2 regions of the Cupriavidus sp. HE11 genome follow, and region 2 is predicted to be linked to the other one. Evidence: riboswitches for the same ligand, from Rfam matches in the RefSeq annotation. Region 2 holds a riboswitch; the other holds the start of a gene.
What was found. A riboswitch is a leader RNA that binds a small molecule or an ion and turns the genes downstream of it on or off. The one in region 2 is predicted to bind glycine.
Positions count from the first base shown of each region.

Region 1: it holds a riboswitch for glycine, as region 2 does, so the genes downstream of both, gcvT (glycine cleavage system aminomethyltransferase GcvT) here and ACOABP_RS22700 (D-amino acid dehydrogenase) in region 2, are expected to answer to the same signal.

Region 1 is NZ_CP184464.1:1,791,428-1,799,337, forward strand. It holds gene ACOABP_RS08410 (ATP-binding protein) at 1-1,188, opposite strand, end outside; gene ACOABP_RS08415 (response regulator) at 1,193-1,924, opposite strand; gene ACOABP_RS08420 (UvrD-helicase domain-containing protein) at 2,278-4,365, opposite strand; gene ACOABP_RS08425 (glycine zipper 2TM domain-containing protein) at 4,646-4,870, shown strand; glycine riboswitch at 4,964-5,051, shown strand; glycine riboswitch at 5,073-5,204, shown strand; gene gcvT (glycine cleavage system aminomethyltransferase GcvT) at 5,293-6,420, shown strand; gene gcvH (glycine cleavage system protein GcvH) at 6,535-6,915, shown strand; gene gcvP (aminomethyl-transferring glycine dehydrogenase) at 6,994-7,910, shown strand, end outside.
Region 2 is NZ_CP184465.1:1,197,238-1,205,147, reverse strand. It holds gene ACOABP_RS22720 (M81 family metallopeptidase) at 1-1,313, shown strand, start outside; gene ACOABP_RS22715 (hypothetical protein) at 1,360-1,827, opposite strand; gene ACOABP_RS22710 (diguanylate cyclase domain-containing protein) at 1,979-3,556, shown strand; tRNA gene ACOABP_RS22705 (tRNA-Leu) at 3,648-3,734, shown strand; gene ACOABP_RS22700 (D-amino acid dehydrogenase) at 4,029-5,297, opposite strand; glycine riboswitch at 5,460-5,558, opposite strand; gene ACOABP_RS22695 (M20 aminoacylase family protein) at 5,618-6,829, opposite strand; gene ACOABP_RS22690 (MFS transporter) at 6,874-7,910, opposite strand, start outside.

The sequences.
Region 1 (7,910 bases), on a different replicon from region 2:
GCCCACGCCGCCGGTGGCGCGGCTGCGCGACGATTCCACGCGATAGAACGGCTCAAGCACGCGCGACAGTTCGGCCGGCGGAATGCCGGGGCCGTTGTCGCAGACATCGATCGATACGCGCTCGGGGCTGTCGGTCAGGATGATGTGCGCGGCGCCGCCATAGCGATGCGCGTTTTCCACCAGGTTGACCACGGCGCGACGCAGTTCGGTCGGATAGGCCAGCAGCGGTGCCGCTTCGCCAGACAGGCGCACGTCCTGCCCGATCTCCTGGGCATCGTCGACCACGGCCTGTAGCAGCGCCAGCACATCCACGCGCTGGCGCGGGCCGGCGCCATCGTCGCGCTCGCGCAGGTAATAGAGCGTGGCATCGATCAGGCCATTCATCTCGGCCAGATCCTGGCGCAGGCGATAGCGCACGTCGTTGTCCTCGATGCGTTCGATGCGCAGGCTCATGCGCGTCAGCGGCGTGCGCAGGTCGTGCGATACCGCTGCCAGAAAGCGCGACTGCTGCGCCAGCTGGGTGCGGATGCGCTGCTGCATCAGGTTCAGTGCGTGCGTGGCATCGCGGGCTTCGGCTGGGCCGGTGTCCTCGTCCAGCGGCGGCGCGTGCACGTCCTGCGCCAGGCGGTTCGCGCCGCTGGCCAGTTGCTGCACCGGCCGCGCCAGCAGGCGGGCACCCACCCATGACGCGATCAGGATGGCCGCAAGCTGGAAGATCAGGCCCAGGTGCGGCGGCCAGATGCCACGGATATGGAATCCCTTCGGCGGGCCGGGCGGGCGACTGAATGGCGGGCGCTCGCCGAAGGCCTCGGGGCGCAGCGGCGGGCCATCGAAATCGAACGGCTCATTGCCTCGCATGCCGGGCGGCGGGCCAGGCGGCCGGTCGGGCATGAAGACGCCTTCGAGCGGATGCGGGGGCGGCCCGTTGGGCAGCAGCTGGCCAGCCGCCTCTGCATCGGAGGCCGCGCGGCGCATGCGCTCCATGTAGCGTTCCGATCCGGGGCGCGGAAACACGCTCTCGATCACGGTCACGCCCAGCACGTGCACGGCCAGCATGATGGCGGTCATGACAAAGAACAACCGCATGAACATCGAGTTGAACCGGCGGCGTCTGGCCGGTTCCACGGCGCGCGGTTCGGGCCGCATCGCCGAAGCACCGCCGGTTGACGGCGGGATCGCAGCAGCCATGCCTTCAGTGCTCCACGTTGCCGGTAAAGACGTATCCTTCGCCACGCACGGTGCGGATCAGCGACGAATCGCGCGGATCGTCACGCAGCTTCTGGCGCAGCCGTGATACCAGCAGGTCGATGCTGCGGTCGAAGACGTCCAGGTCGCGGCCGCGTGCATTGTTGATCAGCATCTCGCGGTCGAGCACCCGGTTCGGATTCTCGATGAACGTCAGCAGCAGTCGGAATTCCGCGTTGGACAGCGGCACCACCGTCTCTTCGGCATCGACCAGCTGGCGCAACGTGGCATTCAGGCGCCAGCAGCCAAAGCGCATCTCGTGCCCCGCCGTGGCCGGCGTCGTGCGTCGCACCTCGCCGCGACTGCGCCGCAGCACGGTGTGGATGCGGGCCACCAGCTCGCGCATTTCGAACGGCTTGGTCACGTAGTCGTCCGCACCCACCTCCAGGCCCACCACGCGGTCTGCCAGCTCGGCACGGGCGGTCAGCATGATCACGGGCAGGTTGCTCTGCTCGCGGATCTCGCGGCACAGCGTCAGGCCGTTCTCGCCGGGCAGCGACAGGTCCAGGATCACGAGATCGTATTCCTGCCGGCCCATTGCCGCGCGCATCGCTGAGCCGCCTTCCGCGCCCTCCGCCTCCATGCCGAACGTGGCCAGGTATTCGGCCAGCATGGAACGGATCTGGGGATCGTCATCGACGATCAGCAGACGAATGGGCAGGTTGGGCGACAGGTCCATGGGAAAAAAGTGAGGAATACGCGGGACATCCGATCGGCCAATGTACCAGTCGGGAGATTACAGGCGATGCCGGCTTTGTATCAATTTTGATACGTGCAGCGAAGCGCACAAGGAGGCGCGGGGCGGGGCGCTGCGCAGGTTCACGCAGGGCAAGGTCCCGGGGAGAAAAATACGCCCCCGGTGCTGCCGCATCCGGGAGCGTTCAACAGGGAAGAAGCCGGGCTCGCATGCGCCCAGCCACACCGCAACCGAAGGGCGGGCGCGGTGTGTCGCAGGAACGTCCGAGAGACGTTTCCACGCGCCGCCAATCCTAGTGAGCGCGTGCCTATGTGTCTTGTCAGCCTTGTATCAAGTCAGCCCGCGGCGGGCTTGTTGAGCAAGGCTTTCAGGCCGGCGAGCCGGTCCTTCGGACTCATCGCCGGCGTGTTGTCCTGCGGTGCCGGGGCTTCCTCGAGCTTCATCTCGGCAATGAAGCGCGACGGTTCGACCGAATAGGTTTCGCGTGCCCGCTTGCGCTTCTTGCACCAGCTGATCTGCAGGCTGCGCTGCGCACGCGTGATGCCCACATACATCAGGCGGCGTTCTTCCTCGATCTTCTCGTCGCCCAGGTCTTCGTCCTCGCGCGTGTGGGGCAGGATGCCCTCTTCCACGCCCACCAGGAACACGTGCGGATATTCGAGGCCCTTCGACGCGTGCAGCGTCGACAGCCGCACGGCATCCGGGTCTTCCTCGCGGCCTTCGAGCATGCTCATCAGCGCCACGGTCTGGGTCAGTTCGAGCAGGTTCTTGCCTTCGTCGCCAAAACCGTCGGCCGTGTCAAAGCCGGTGGCCTCGCCCTCGCCTTCGGCCTCGGGACGGGTGCCCTTGCGCTTGAGCCAGTCCAGGAATTCGAGCGTGTTGGTCCAGCGCGACTGCGCCTGCCGTTCGTCGAAGGTGTCGTACAGGTAGGCCTCGTAATGGATGCCTTCCATCAGATCGTCCAGCACCACGGTGGCGGGGTCGTTCGCCGCGCGGTCGGCCAGGCGCACCATCGATTCGCAGAACGTACGCAGCGGCTCCAGCTGGCGCGGCTGCAGCTTGGCCTCGATGCCGCCCATCATTGCCGCCTCGAACAGCGACACCTTGGCCTGGCCCGCAAACGTGCCCAGCGCCTCGAGCGTGGTGTTGCCCACCCCACGGCGCGGCGTGGTGATGGCGCGGATGAACGCGGGGTCGTCGTCGGGGTTGGCGATCAGGCGCAGATAGGCGCAGATGTCCTTGATCTCGGCCTTGTCGAAGAAACTCTGGCCGCCCGACAGCACATACGGAATGCGCTCGCGGCGCAGGATCTGTTCGAACAGCCGCGCCTGGTGGTTGCCGCGATAGAGAATGGCGTAGTCGCGAAATTGTGCGCGGCGCTCGAACTTGTGCGCAGACAGGCGGAACACCACCGACTCTGCCTCGTGCTCCTCGTCGTTCATCGGGTGGATCGCGATCGGATCGCCCATGCCGTGTTCCGACCACAGCTTCTTGTCGAACAGCTTCGGATTGTTGGCGATCACCGCGTTGGCCGCTTCGAGGATGCGCACCGTGGAGCGGTAGTTCTGCTCCAGCTTGACCACCTTGAGGTCGGGAAAGTCGGTCTGCAGCAGCCGCAGGTTGTCCAGCGTGGCGCCGCGCCAGCCGTAGATGGCCTGGTCGTCGTCGCCCACCGCCGTAAATGCCGGCGCGCGCAGGTGCGAGCCACCCGCCAGCAGCTTCAGCAGCTGGTACTGGCACGCGTTGGTGTCCTGGTATTCGTCGACCAGGAAATAGCGCAGGCGGTTCTGCCACTTCAGGCGCACGGCCTCGTCGCGCGCGAACAGCTCGGCGGGCAGCCGGATCAGGTCGTCGAAGTCCACCGCCTGGTAGGCATTCAGCGTGGCCACGTAGTTGCGATAGACCATCGCGGCCTGGTGTTCGTCGGCATCGGCGGCCTGCGCGAGTGCCGTCTCGGGATCGACCATGCCGTTCTTCCACAGCGAAATCGTGCCCTGCACGCTGCGAATCAGCTTCTTGTCGGTCGTGCCGAGCTGCTCCTGGATCAGGCCGAAGCAGTCGTCCGCATCCATGATCGAGAACTGTGGCTTCAACCCGACATGCTCGGCTTCCATGCGCAAGATTTGCACGCCCAGCGAGTGAAACGTACAAACCGTCAGCTGCTTGAGTGGAATGCGCTTCCCTTCGCGCGTGGTCTTGCCTTCCATCAGCTTGCCGATGCGCTCCTGCATCTCTTTCGCCGCCTTGTTCGTGAACGTGACGGCCGCGATGTGACGTGGCTCGAACCCCTTGTCCTCGATCAGGTGGGCGATTTTCTGCGTGATCACGCGCGTCTTGCCCGAGCCGGCGCCCGCCAGCACAAGGCAGGGGCCGTCCAGATAGCGAACCGCTTCGGATTGCGCGGCATTGAGTCCGTGAGTCATGAGGCAGGGGGAACGTTGCGGGCGGGATGGCTCAAGGCGCACCTGAGGGGCTGCGCGCCAAAGGCGTCGATGTTAACACGCGCTTCAGGCCTGGACCGGTTGTCGGGCGGCGTCCGACAAGAGGCGTTTCAGGCTGGTAACAATCGTAAAACGGCGGATCCCGGGGCATGGAGCTTGCCTCTTGTCGGGCAGGACCGCGCGGGTCTTGCGCGTGGCGCGACCGGTTCGGGACAGATCCACAAATCGGAAACGATGCTCGATGACAACAAAGGAGCCAATCATGAAGACGCTTCGCACCCTTTCGAAAGTTGCCCTGATCGGCGTGACGCTGGTGGGCTTTGCCGGCTGCGCGGACATGACGCCGAAGCAGCGGAACACGGCCATTGGCGCGGGCGCCGGTGCGCTGGGCGGTGCCGTGCTGACCGACGGCAGTGCGCTGGGTACGCTGGGCGGTGCGGCCGTGGGCGGTGTGATCGGTAACGTCGTGACGAAGGACCACCGATAACCGGCCGGCAACAAGTTCCAGATCCGGGGGCGTGGCCGGTGGCCGGCGTCAGGCTTGCGTTTGACAAAGGCAGACCGGTCCCGTACATTCTCGCGCATCCGGCCGGGAGAGCGCGCAGCGACTGCGCCGCCGAAGGGGAACTACCCAAAAACTCTCAGGCACCATGGACCGACCGGATCGGCATGCAACATGCACACGATGCATGCCGCACTCTGGAGAGCGACATCCGCCACTGCCCTGACGCAGGGTGAGCATGTCCACCGAAGGGGCGCACGAAGCGCGCGGCACGCCGACGCTTCGTAATCTCTCAGGTATCGAGGACAGAGGGGTCATCCGCCGCAGCGGATTGGTTGCACATTGGTGCACCGATCGTTGCGGCGGATGACCCTTTTTTCGTTTTCGAACCGCCCCCGAGGATATCCATGACGCTCCAGGCCACGCCCCTCAACGCTATCCACCGCGCCCTTGGCGCCCGCATGGTCGACTTTGGCGGCTGGGACATGCCGGTCAACTACGGGTCGCAGATCGAGGAACACAATGCCGTGCGTGCCGATGCCGGCATGTTCGACGTGTCGCACATGTGCGTGGTCGACCTGCACGGCGCCCAGACGCGCGCCTTCCTGCGCGGCCTGCTGGCCAACAACGTCGACAAGCTGCAAACGCCGGGCAAGGCGCTGTATTCCTGCATGCTCGATGACAAGGGCGGCGTCATCGACGACCTGATCGTCTACTTCTTTGCCGAGAATCATTTCCGCCTTGTGGTGAACGCCAGCACGGCCATCGGCGACATCGAATGGATCCAGTCGCGCAACGCGGCCACCGGCAGCGGCGTGACGATCACGCCGCGCCGTGGCGACGTTGCGCCGGCCGGCGCCGGCAAGCTGGCCATCGTGGCCGTGCAGGGCCCCAATGCGCGCGCCAAGGTCTACCAGGCTTTCCCCTCCACCCAGCCCGCCGACGCACTCAAGCCGTTCAACGCGCTTGTGGTGCAGGACCCCGAAATGGGCGAGCTGATGATCGCCCGCACCGGATACACCGGCGAAGACGGCTTCGAACTGGTGGTGCCGGCCGAAAACGTTGCCGGCATCTGGGAAAAGCTGTCCGCGGCGGGCGTGCGCCCGGCTGGCCTGGGCGCGCGCGACACGCTGCGCCTGGAAGCCGGCATGAACCTGTATGGCCAGGACATGGATATCAACACGTCGCCGCTCGACGCCGGCCTGGCCTGGACGGTCGACCTGCAGAGCGAGCGCGACTTCACCGGCAAGCAGGCCCTGGTGGCCGGCGGCCAGAAACAGACATTCGCGGGCCTGATCCTGCGCGACAAGGGCGGCGTGCTGCGTGCGCACCAGAAGGTAATCACCGCCGCCGGAGCTGGTGAAATCACCAGCGGCACGTTCAGCCCGAGCCTGCAGTTGTCGATCGCGTTTGCCCGCCTGCCGAAGGACGTGGCGCCCGGCACCGACGTCCAGGTCGAGATTCGTGACCGCAAACTGACCGCGACTGTGGTTAAACTGCCGTTTGTGCGTAATGGCAAGGCACTCGTGAGCTGAGGCATCGCCCGGCTTCACATCAAACGGTCGCCCCTCCACCCGTCCGCTCGAGCCCAACCTGCTGCGGACCTGGGTGAATGAAACAAGAAACAAACTGTATTGACGGAGAACCTCATGAACTTCCCCGCTGACCTGAAGTACACCGAGTCGCACGAGTGGGTGCGCGTCGAAGCCGACGGCACGCTGACGATCGGCATTACCGACCACGCACAGGATGCCCTGGGCGACATCGTCTTCCTGGAACTGCCCGAAGTCGGCAAGTCGGTTGGTGCCGGCGACGCCCTGGCCGTGGTGGAGTCCGTCAAGGCGGCTTCCGACATCTACGCCCCGGTGGCTGGCGAAGTGATCGCCGTCAACGACGCCGCCTCGGCGTCGCCGGAATCGGTCAACGCCAACGCCTTCGACGCGTGGCTGTTCAAGCTGAAGCCAGCCAACGCCGACGACGTGAACGGCCTGATGAACGCCGACGCCTACAAGGCCAGCGTCGGCGCCTGATGGCGCTGACTGTTTGATGCCACGCGCGGCGGGCAGTCTGACCACCTGCCCGCCGCCCGCTCCCCGAGATTCCTTGCCATGAACGCCCCGTTTCCCATGAATGCCGCCGCCCAAGGTACACGGCCCACGCTGGCCGAACTGGAGGCGCGCGACGCCTTCGCCGCCCGCCATATCGGTCCCGACAGCGCCGAACAGCAACACATGCTCAAGGTGCTGGGCTTCGACAGCCGCGCCGCGCTGATCGACGCCGTGGTGCCCGCCGCCATCCGCCGCCGCGACGGCATGTCGCTGGGCGAGTTCACCGCCCCGCTGACCGAGGAAGCCGCACTGGCCCGCCTGCGCGGCCTGGCCGCCAAGAACCGCGTGCTGAAGAGCTTCATCGGACAGGGCTACTACAACACGCTCACGCCGGGCGTGGTGCTGCGCAACATCTTCGAAAACCCGGCCTGGTACACCGCCTACACGCCGTACCAGCCGGAAATCTCGCAGGGCCGCCTGGAAGCGATGCTGAACTTCCAGCAGATGATCACGGACCTGACGGGCCTGGACATCGCCAACGCGTCGATGCTCGACGAAGGCACGGCGGCCGCCGAGGCCATGACGCTGCTGCAGCGCGTGCACAAGCATGCGTCGAACACGTTCTACGTGGCCGACGACGTCCTGCCGCAGACGCTGGAAGTGGTACGCACGCGCGCGCTGCCGCTGGGCATCGAGGTGAAGGTTGGCCCCGCCGCCGACGCCGCGCAGTCGCATGCCTTTGGCGTGCTGCTGCAATACCCGGGGGTGAATGGCGATGTGGCCGACTACCGCGCCATCGCCGATGCCGTGCATGCGGCCGGTGGCCGCGTGGTGGCCGCCGCCGACCTGCTGGCGCTGACGCTGATCGCCGCCCCGGGCGAATGGGGCGCCGACGTGGCCGTGGGCAATTCGCAGCGCTTTGGCGTGCCGCTTGGTTTCGGTGGTCCGCACGCGGGCTACATGGCGGTCAAGGATGA
Region 2 (7,910 bases):
ACGGCTGGGCCCTGAGCCCGGTGATCTGGGCTGGCGCCAGCCCTTCGGCGCACGTGACCGAGGATGCGTTCGAACGCATCGCCGGCGAAATCGTCGCGGCGGCACGCGCGGGCGGCTTCGATGCCATCTACCTGGACCTGCATGGCGCCATGGTGGCCGAGCATGCCGACGATGGCGAAGGCGAACTGCTGGCACGCCTGCGCGAGGTGATCGGCCCCGACGTGCCGCTGGTGGCGTCGCTGGACCTGCACGCCAATGTCACGCAGCGCATGCTCGATGCCGCCGATGCGCTGGTGGCCTATCGCACCTATCCGCACGTCGACATGGCCGAAACCGGCGTGCGCGCGGCGGAACTGCTGCAGCCGCTGCTGGCCGGCCCGCGCCGCTGGCGTGCGGCCGCGCGCCGTCTGCCGTTCCTGATTCCGATCAACGGCATGTGCACGATGCTGGAGCCCGCACGTGGCCTGTACGCGGCGCTGGCAGAACTGGAGTCCGGCGGAGTGGTGTCGCTGTCGTTCGCGCCGGGTTTTCCGGCCGCCGACTTTCCCGAATGCGGGCCGGTCATCTGGGGCTATGGCGACGATGAGACCGCTGCCGAAGCCGCCGTACAGGCGCTCTACGACCGGATGCTGGCCGAGGAATCCGCCTGGGAGGTGCCGTTCCTGTCGCCTGACGACGCGGTGCGCGAAGCCATGCGGATGGCCGCGGACGCCACGCGCCCGGTGGTCATCGCCGATACCCAGGACAACCCCGGCGCTGGCGGCGACTCGAACACGATGGGCATGCTGCGCGCGTTGCTGCGCAACGGCGCGCAGGGCGCGGCCATCGGCCTGATCTGGGATCCGGCCGTGGCGGCTGCCGCGCATCGTGCCGGCGTGGGCGCGGTGATCGACGTGGCGTTGGGCGGCGTGTCGGGCGTTCCCGGCGACGAGCCGTTGCAGGAGCGCTTCGAGGTGCTCGGGCTGTCTGACGGCGTGTGCCGCTTTGGCGGGCCGATGATGCACGGCATGCTGGCCGATGTCGGGCCGGTGGCGCTGTTGGGTATTGGCGGCGTGCAGGTGGTGGTGAGCGGCGGCAAGGCGCAGATGCTCGATCGCAACCTCTACCGCGTGGGCGGGGTCGAGCCCGAGGCGATGAAGATCCTGGTGAACAAGAGCTCGGTACATTTCCGCGCGGATTTCCAGGGCATCGCGCATGCGGTGCTGGTCGCCAAGGCGCCGGGGCCGATGACGGCCGACCCTGCCGATCTGCCCTGGACCCGCCTGGCGCCCGGCATCCGCCTGAAGCCGATGGGCCAGCCATTCCGACCCTGATCCGACCCTGGTCCGCGCCCGGGGCCTGGCGATCCAGGCCCGGCGCTCAGAGCTTCTGCAGCGCGGCCAGCCGGAAGATCTTCGTCCACAGGTTGGCGGCGTCCCGGTTGGTCACCGGGATCACCCACTCGCCCTGGCGGCTGTGGCGCAGGGCAACAACGACATACCAGCGGCCCTGGCGCGCCTCGGGCCGGGCGCCGTCGATGTCGGCAAAGATCAGCACCTGGCGCTGGCCGTTCATCTCCAGCACGCCGTTCTTGCGCTCGGCATCGACCTTGAGCGATCCCCATTCGCCGTGCAGGGCCAGGATGCGCTCGCCCTTGATGCGCCGGCCATGGATGGCCCGGTAGCGGCGCAGCCACGCCACGCCCAGCGCCGTCAGCACCGCCAGTACAAGGATGACGGCGGCGGCGCCGGCCAGCATGCCGGACGCGGCGGTCACCACCTGGTAGAGCCGGACCAGGCCGTAGACAAAGGCGGCGATGAGTGCAATGCCGAGAAGGATGAAAGGCACGTCCTTGTTCCTGAAAGGTGGCGATCGGGGGTGGACCAGGGCGGGGGTGTTGCGGCGGCACGCCGGTACGCCAGTGTCGGACCCCGGGGGCCTATAATGGTTCGCCCCGCACCGCCGGACGGGGCTCGCCATCCGGTTCGGCCCACCTTCCATGCCATCGTATCCTCTCGTCCTCTGCCTGACCATTGCCGTGGTGTGCAGTGTGGGCATGGCCGTCGCGGCATGGCCGCGCCGCGATGATCCCACCGTCCGCGCCTTCCTGGTACTGGCGGCGGGCGTGACGATCTGGAGCGGCGGCCGGTTGCTGGAAATCAGCGAGACGGAGCTGTCAGGCCGCATCTTCTGGGCCAAGCTCCAGTATGCGGGCATCGTGGCCGTGCCGATCGGCTGGCTGGTGGCGATGGTTCACCTGAGCCGGCCGCGCTTTGTCGTGCCGTGGTCGATGCTCTGGGTGCCGGTGTTCTTTGCCTTGCTGACGCTGGCGCTGGTGTTCACCAACGAGCGCCATCACCTGATCTGGACCTCCATCGAACTGATGCCGCCGGGTGTCTCGCCGGGCGCGGTGTTTCGTCATGGCGTTGGCTATACCGCCGTGGCGGCCTGGACCTACGCGATGCTGGGGCTCAGCATGTATTTCCTGGCGACCGCCGAGGTGCCGAACGCGGCGCTGTCGGTGCGCGGCCGCAACGTGCTGATGGCCGGACTGTTGCTGCCGCTGGTCACGCACATCGCCTACCTGTACCGCTGGACCGGCCCGCTGGGCGGCGACCTGACGCCGGCCACGTTTTCCCTGATGACCCTGCTGGTGTGGTTCTGCGCGCTGCGCACGCACCTGGACGATACCGGCCACTACGCGCGGCTGCGCGTGTTCGACGCGATCCGCGAAGGCTGCGTGATCCTGGGCGCCGACGGACGCATCGTCGAGTTCAATCCCGCTGCCGCGCGGCTGGTGTCCGACCTGCGCCGCGGCCAGATACCGCCCCCCGCGTGGCACCACGCGCTGAGCGATCCCGACGAGGCGGCGCCTTTCATTCCAGACGGGCTGGGATACGAACTGACGGTGGAGCCCGTGTGCCGGATGGACGGCAAGCAGATCGGCCTGCTGGTGTTCATGCGCGACATCAGCCGCTACCAGTCGCGCGAGCAGGCGCTGGCGACGCAGCTTGGCGAAACGGCAGAGCAACTCTCGCGCGTGCAGGCCGACCTCGATATCGACGCGCTGACCGGCATCCCGAACCGGCGCTACTTCCAGCGCGAATCGCTGGCCGCCGTGGCGCGGGCCCACGAGCGCGGCAAGGAAATCGGCCTGCTGATCCTGGACGTCGACCTGTTCAAGCAATACAACGACCTGTACGGCCACCCGTGCGGCGACGATTGCCTGCGGCAGGTGGCCGCGGCGCTGACCGGCGTGCTGCACGGCGCGCAGTTCTGTGCCCGACTGGGCGGCGAGGAATTCGCGGTGGTGCTGCCCGATTCGTCGACCGACGAAACGCGTGCCACCGCCCGCAGCATGGTGGCGGCGGTGCGGGAACTGGGCATCCCGCACAACGGCACCCCCGTGCAGCCATACGTGACGATCAGCGTGGGCGCGGTGTGCGCGGTCCCCGAGGCGGCACGGCTGGAGCCGCTGCTGCATCGCGCCGACAGCGCCATGTATCGCGCCAAGCGGGCAGGGCGCAACCGCTATGTGCTGGACGGCAGCCTGTACCTTGGGGTGCAGAACAGCTGATTTTTACGATGACGTGAAAAAGGGCTTGCAAATTGCCAGAGCTTATGTAGAATTCGCGTCTCGCTTCAACGCAGCAATGCAGCGAAACGAAGCCCAGATGGCGGAATTGGTAGACGCACTAGGTTCAGGTCCTAGCGGTGGCAACACTGTGGAGGTTCGAGTCCTCTTCTGGGCACCAATTCAAAGACCCCGCTCAATGAGCGGGGTCTTTTCATTTGTGCGCCCAGAAAGGGAAGTCCGTGGGGACTCCCGTGGGGACTCGAAAAGACTGCGCCTGCAAGCGCAATCCGGGGTCGCGCATGGGTGACCGAGTCGCTTCTGGGCACAAATTCGAAAGCCCCGCTCGAACGAGCGGGGCTTTTTCATTTCCGGAATCAGAACGTCCCCCAGACCGACGCCGCCCGGGATCCTGCCCCTGGTGGTCTCCCCTCTCCCGCATGGCGGGAGAGGGGCGGGGGAGAGGGCGGGCGTATCAGGCTGCTACGCCGCCCACGCCCTGGCCCACCGCAACGCGCCCGTCTTGTGTCGCCGCGTGCCGCACCACATCCCCCACCATCTCCGCCGTCACGGCCGACAGCGTCCAGCCCAGGTGCCCGTGCCCGGTGTTGTAGAACACGTTGGCGGCATGGCCCCGGCCGACGCGCGGCATCATGTTCGGCATCATCGGGCGCAGGCCTGCCCAGGGCACCACGCTGCGCGTGCTGACGCCGGGGAAGCACGCATGCACCCAGTCGACCAGCGGACGGATGCGGTCGGCGCGGATGTCGCGGTTGATGCCGTTGAACTCGGCCGTGCCGGCTACGCGGAAGCGGTCGGCGCCCAGCCGGCTGGTCACGAGTTTGGTCTCGTCGTCGAGCAGGCTCACCGTCGGCGCGCTGGCCTGGCTTTCGGCGTCGTTCAGGTTCACCGTGATCGAGTAGCCCTTGACCGGATAGATGTTGACGCGATCGCCAAGCTGCTGCGCGAACGCCCGGCTTGCCACGCCCGCGCACACCACCACGCCGTCGAACTCGCGCGATGCGGGCAGGTTGTCTTCGGCCGACACCACCGTCGCGCGCCGGCCCGTGGTGGCAATCGAGCGTACGTCCTGGTTGTACAGCGTCTGCACGCCCAGGCGGCGGATCGCGGCGGCCAGGCCGCCGGTGAACTTGTGGATGTCGCCCGTGGCGTCGCTTTCGGTGTAGTAGCCGCCATAGAAGTTGCCGGCCAGCGTGGGCTCGATGTCGCGCATTTCCGCCGGCGTCACCGCGTGGCGCTCCAGACCGCCTTCGGCAAGCAGCTTCGAGACCCGCCCGGCATGCTCGAAGCCCGCCTTGTTGCGATAAATATGCAGGATGCCGCGCCGCTTCAGGTCGAAGTCGATGCCTTCCGCGTCGGCCCAGGCAAACAGGTGCTGGCGTGCGGCGATTGCCAGCCGCGCGGTCTCCACCGTGTTGGCGCGGTAATGCGGGATCGAGGCCATGAATTCCGCGAACCAGCTCAGCTTGTGCCAGGTGGGGCGCGGATTCACCAGCAGCGGCGCATCGGCGCGCAGCATCCATTTGATGCCCTTGGCCAGCGTGGACCAGTGCGTCCAGACTTCGGCATTCGACGCGGACAGCTGGCCGCCGTTGGCGAACGACGTTTCCATGGCCGCATAGCGATGGCGCTCGAACAGCGTGACGGAGAGTCCGCGTTTTGCCAGCGCGTACGCGGTCGTGACGCCGGTAATCCCGCCGCCGATCACTGCAATGGATTTCATGTGGAAGGTCTTCCAGGACGTCATGGGGTGGCAGTCCACGGCGCACCATGCGCTTCTCGCGGACGCCCCCTCTGTCCTTGACCTGAGAGATTCGCGAGCAGGGCTCGCTTGCTCCTTCGGTACCGCCGGCCGACGTACAGGCCGGGGGTTCTTCAGAGTTCAATGGCGATACCGGTCCTTTTGCCTGAGAGTTTCCGGGGCGGTTGCTCCTTCGGCGCCGCGCTGCCTGGCGGCAGCAACGGGCTCTCCCGATATCGCGGGATACAACGGTGGCAACTATGCCACAGAATTTAAAGATTCGGCTATTGGGTTTTTCCGGGTCAGCACGCGGGGACCAGGAAGCGCTGCGCCAGCCGTACCCACGCCGCGGCGCCCAGCGGCAGCACCTGGTCGTTGAAGTCGTAGCCGGGGTTGTGGACCATGCAGCCACCGAATTCGCCTTCGCCGTTGCCCAGGATCAGGTAGCAGCCGGGCACCGCATCGAGCATCCAGGCGAAGTCCTCGCTGCCGTTCAGGCCCTTGGGCGCCTGCGTGACCACCTGCTCGGTGCCCACCAGTTCCTGGCAGACCTCGGCGGCCAGGGCAGTGGGACCGGCCGCGTTGACCATCGGTGGCGTCAGCTGGCGGTAGTCGATCTGCGCCGTCACACCGTGGGCCTGCGCGGTCAGGCTGACGATCTCGTAGATGCGTGCTTCCACCAGTGCGCGCGTCTCGGGCCGTGCCGCGCGCACATTGAGGCCGATCTTGACCTCCTCCGGAATCACGTTGTGCGTGGCGCCGGCGTGGATGAAGCCGACCGACACCACCGCCGTGTCGTCGGGCGCCACGTTGCGCGCCACCACTGTTTGCAGGGCGGTGATGATGGCCGCCGACGCGGCAATGGGATCCTTCGAACGATGGGGCATCGCGCCGTGGCCGCCCACACCGCGAATCGTCACGTCGGCCACATCGGACGACAGGCTCACGGGGCCCTCCAGTACACGGAACGATCCGGCGGGCACGCCGGGCATGTTGTGCAGCGCGAACACTGCATCGCATGGAAAGCGCTCGAACAGGCCATCGTTGATCATCGCGCGCGCGCCGCACAGGTTTTCTTCGTCGGGCTGGAAGATCAGGTTCAGCGTGCCGTCGAAGCTGCGCGAATCGGCAAGCGCCTTGGCGGCGGCCAGCAGGATGGCGGTGTGCCCGTCGTGCCCGCACGCATGCATGCGGCCCGGGGTCTTGCTGGCGTAGGGCAGGCCGGTGGCCTCGACGATCGGCAGGGCGTCCATGTCGGCCCGGATGCCCAGGCGGCGCGTGCCGTTGCCCACCTTCAGCTGGCCCACCACGCCGCTCTTGCCGATGCCGGTATGCACCGTGTAGCCCCAGCTTTCCAGCAGCGTGGCGACGAGCCGGCTGGTGGCGCCCACCTCGAAGCCCAGTTCGGGCTGCGCGTGGATCTGGCGGCGAATGTTGACGAAGGTCTCGGTGTCGATGGCAGGCAGCAGGTGCGGCAGCAGCTGAAACGGGGTCAGGGTCGGTTCGCGGGTCATGGAGAGGTCTCGGAAAGTGGGGCTCGCGGGAAATCGATGGTGGATCAGTGTTCGCGTTTCTCGGCAATGCGCAGCACGGCAACCAGGGCCAGCACGCCGCACGCCATCATGTAGAAGGCCGGGGCCATCGGATTGCCGGTCTTCGCCAGCAGCCAGGTGACGATGAATTGCGACGAGCCGCCGAACACCGTCACGCCCACGCTGTAGATCACGGCCAGGCCCGTGGCACGCACGCCGGCCGGCAGCATCTCCAGCAGCATCAGGAACAGCGGCGTGGTGCCCAGGTTGATGCTGGCGGTCAGCAGCGCGGACAGGCCCAGCACCAGCGGCACGCTCGGGTAGTGGTTCATCAGCCAGAACGCGGGATAGACGGCAATCAGGCTGAACAGCAGCGACCCCGCCACCAGCGGCTTGCGGCGTTCCAGACGGTCCGCCAGCGTGCCTGCGGCCAGCGACACCACCAGCAGCGTGACACCCGTGACGCAGCCCGACAGGAACGACAGCGACGCCGGCATATGCAGCACGCGGATCATGTACGTCGGCATGAAGAACACCACCAGGTACATCGTGGCAGTACCGGCGGTGCCGGCCAGGATGCCCAGCACCACCTTGCTGGCGTGATGGCGGAACAATTCGCCAACGGGGCTCGGTGCGTGCGCGTCGGCCTCATGCGTTTCATCGAGATTGGCGCGGATATAGAGACCCACCGGTGCGATCAGCAGGCCCATCAGGAAAGGTACGCGCCAGCCCCAGTTTTCCAGCGCGGCAGTGGGCAGCAAGGCGTAGAGCGCGGCGCCCGTGGCGGCGCCGGCCAGCGCGGAAATGCCCTGGCTCCCGATCTGCCAGCTTACGCGCCAGCCGCGGCCCCGCACGTCGCCGCCTTCCATCAGCATCGCGGTGGACGCGCCAATTTCGCCACCAAGCGAGAAACCCTGCAGCAAGCGGCCCGCCAGGATGGTCAGCGATCCGAACACGCCGGCCGTGGCGTAGGTGGGGGCCAGCGCGATGCACAGCGTGCCCAGCACCATCAGGCCGATGGTCAGCGTCATGGCGGCCTTGCGGCCATGACGGTCGGCATAGT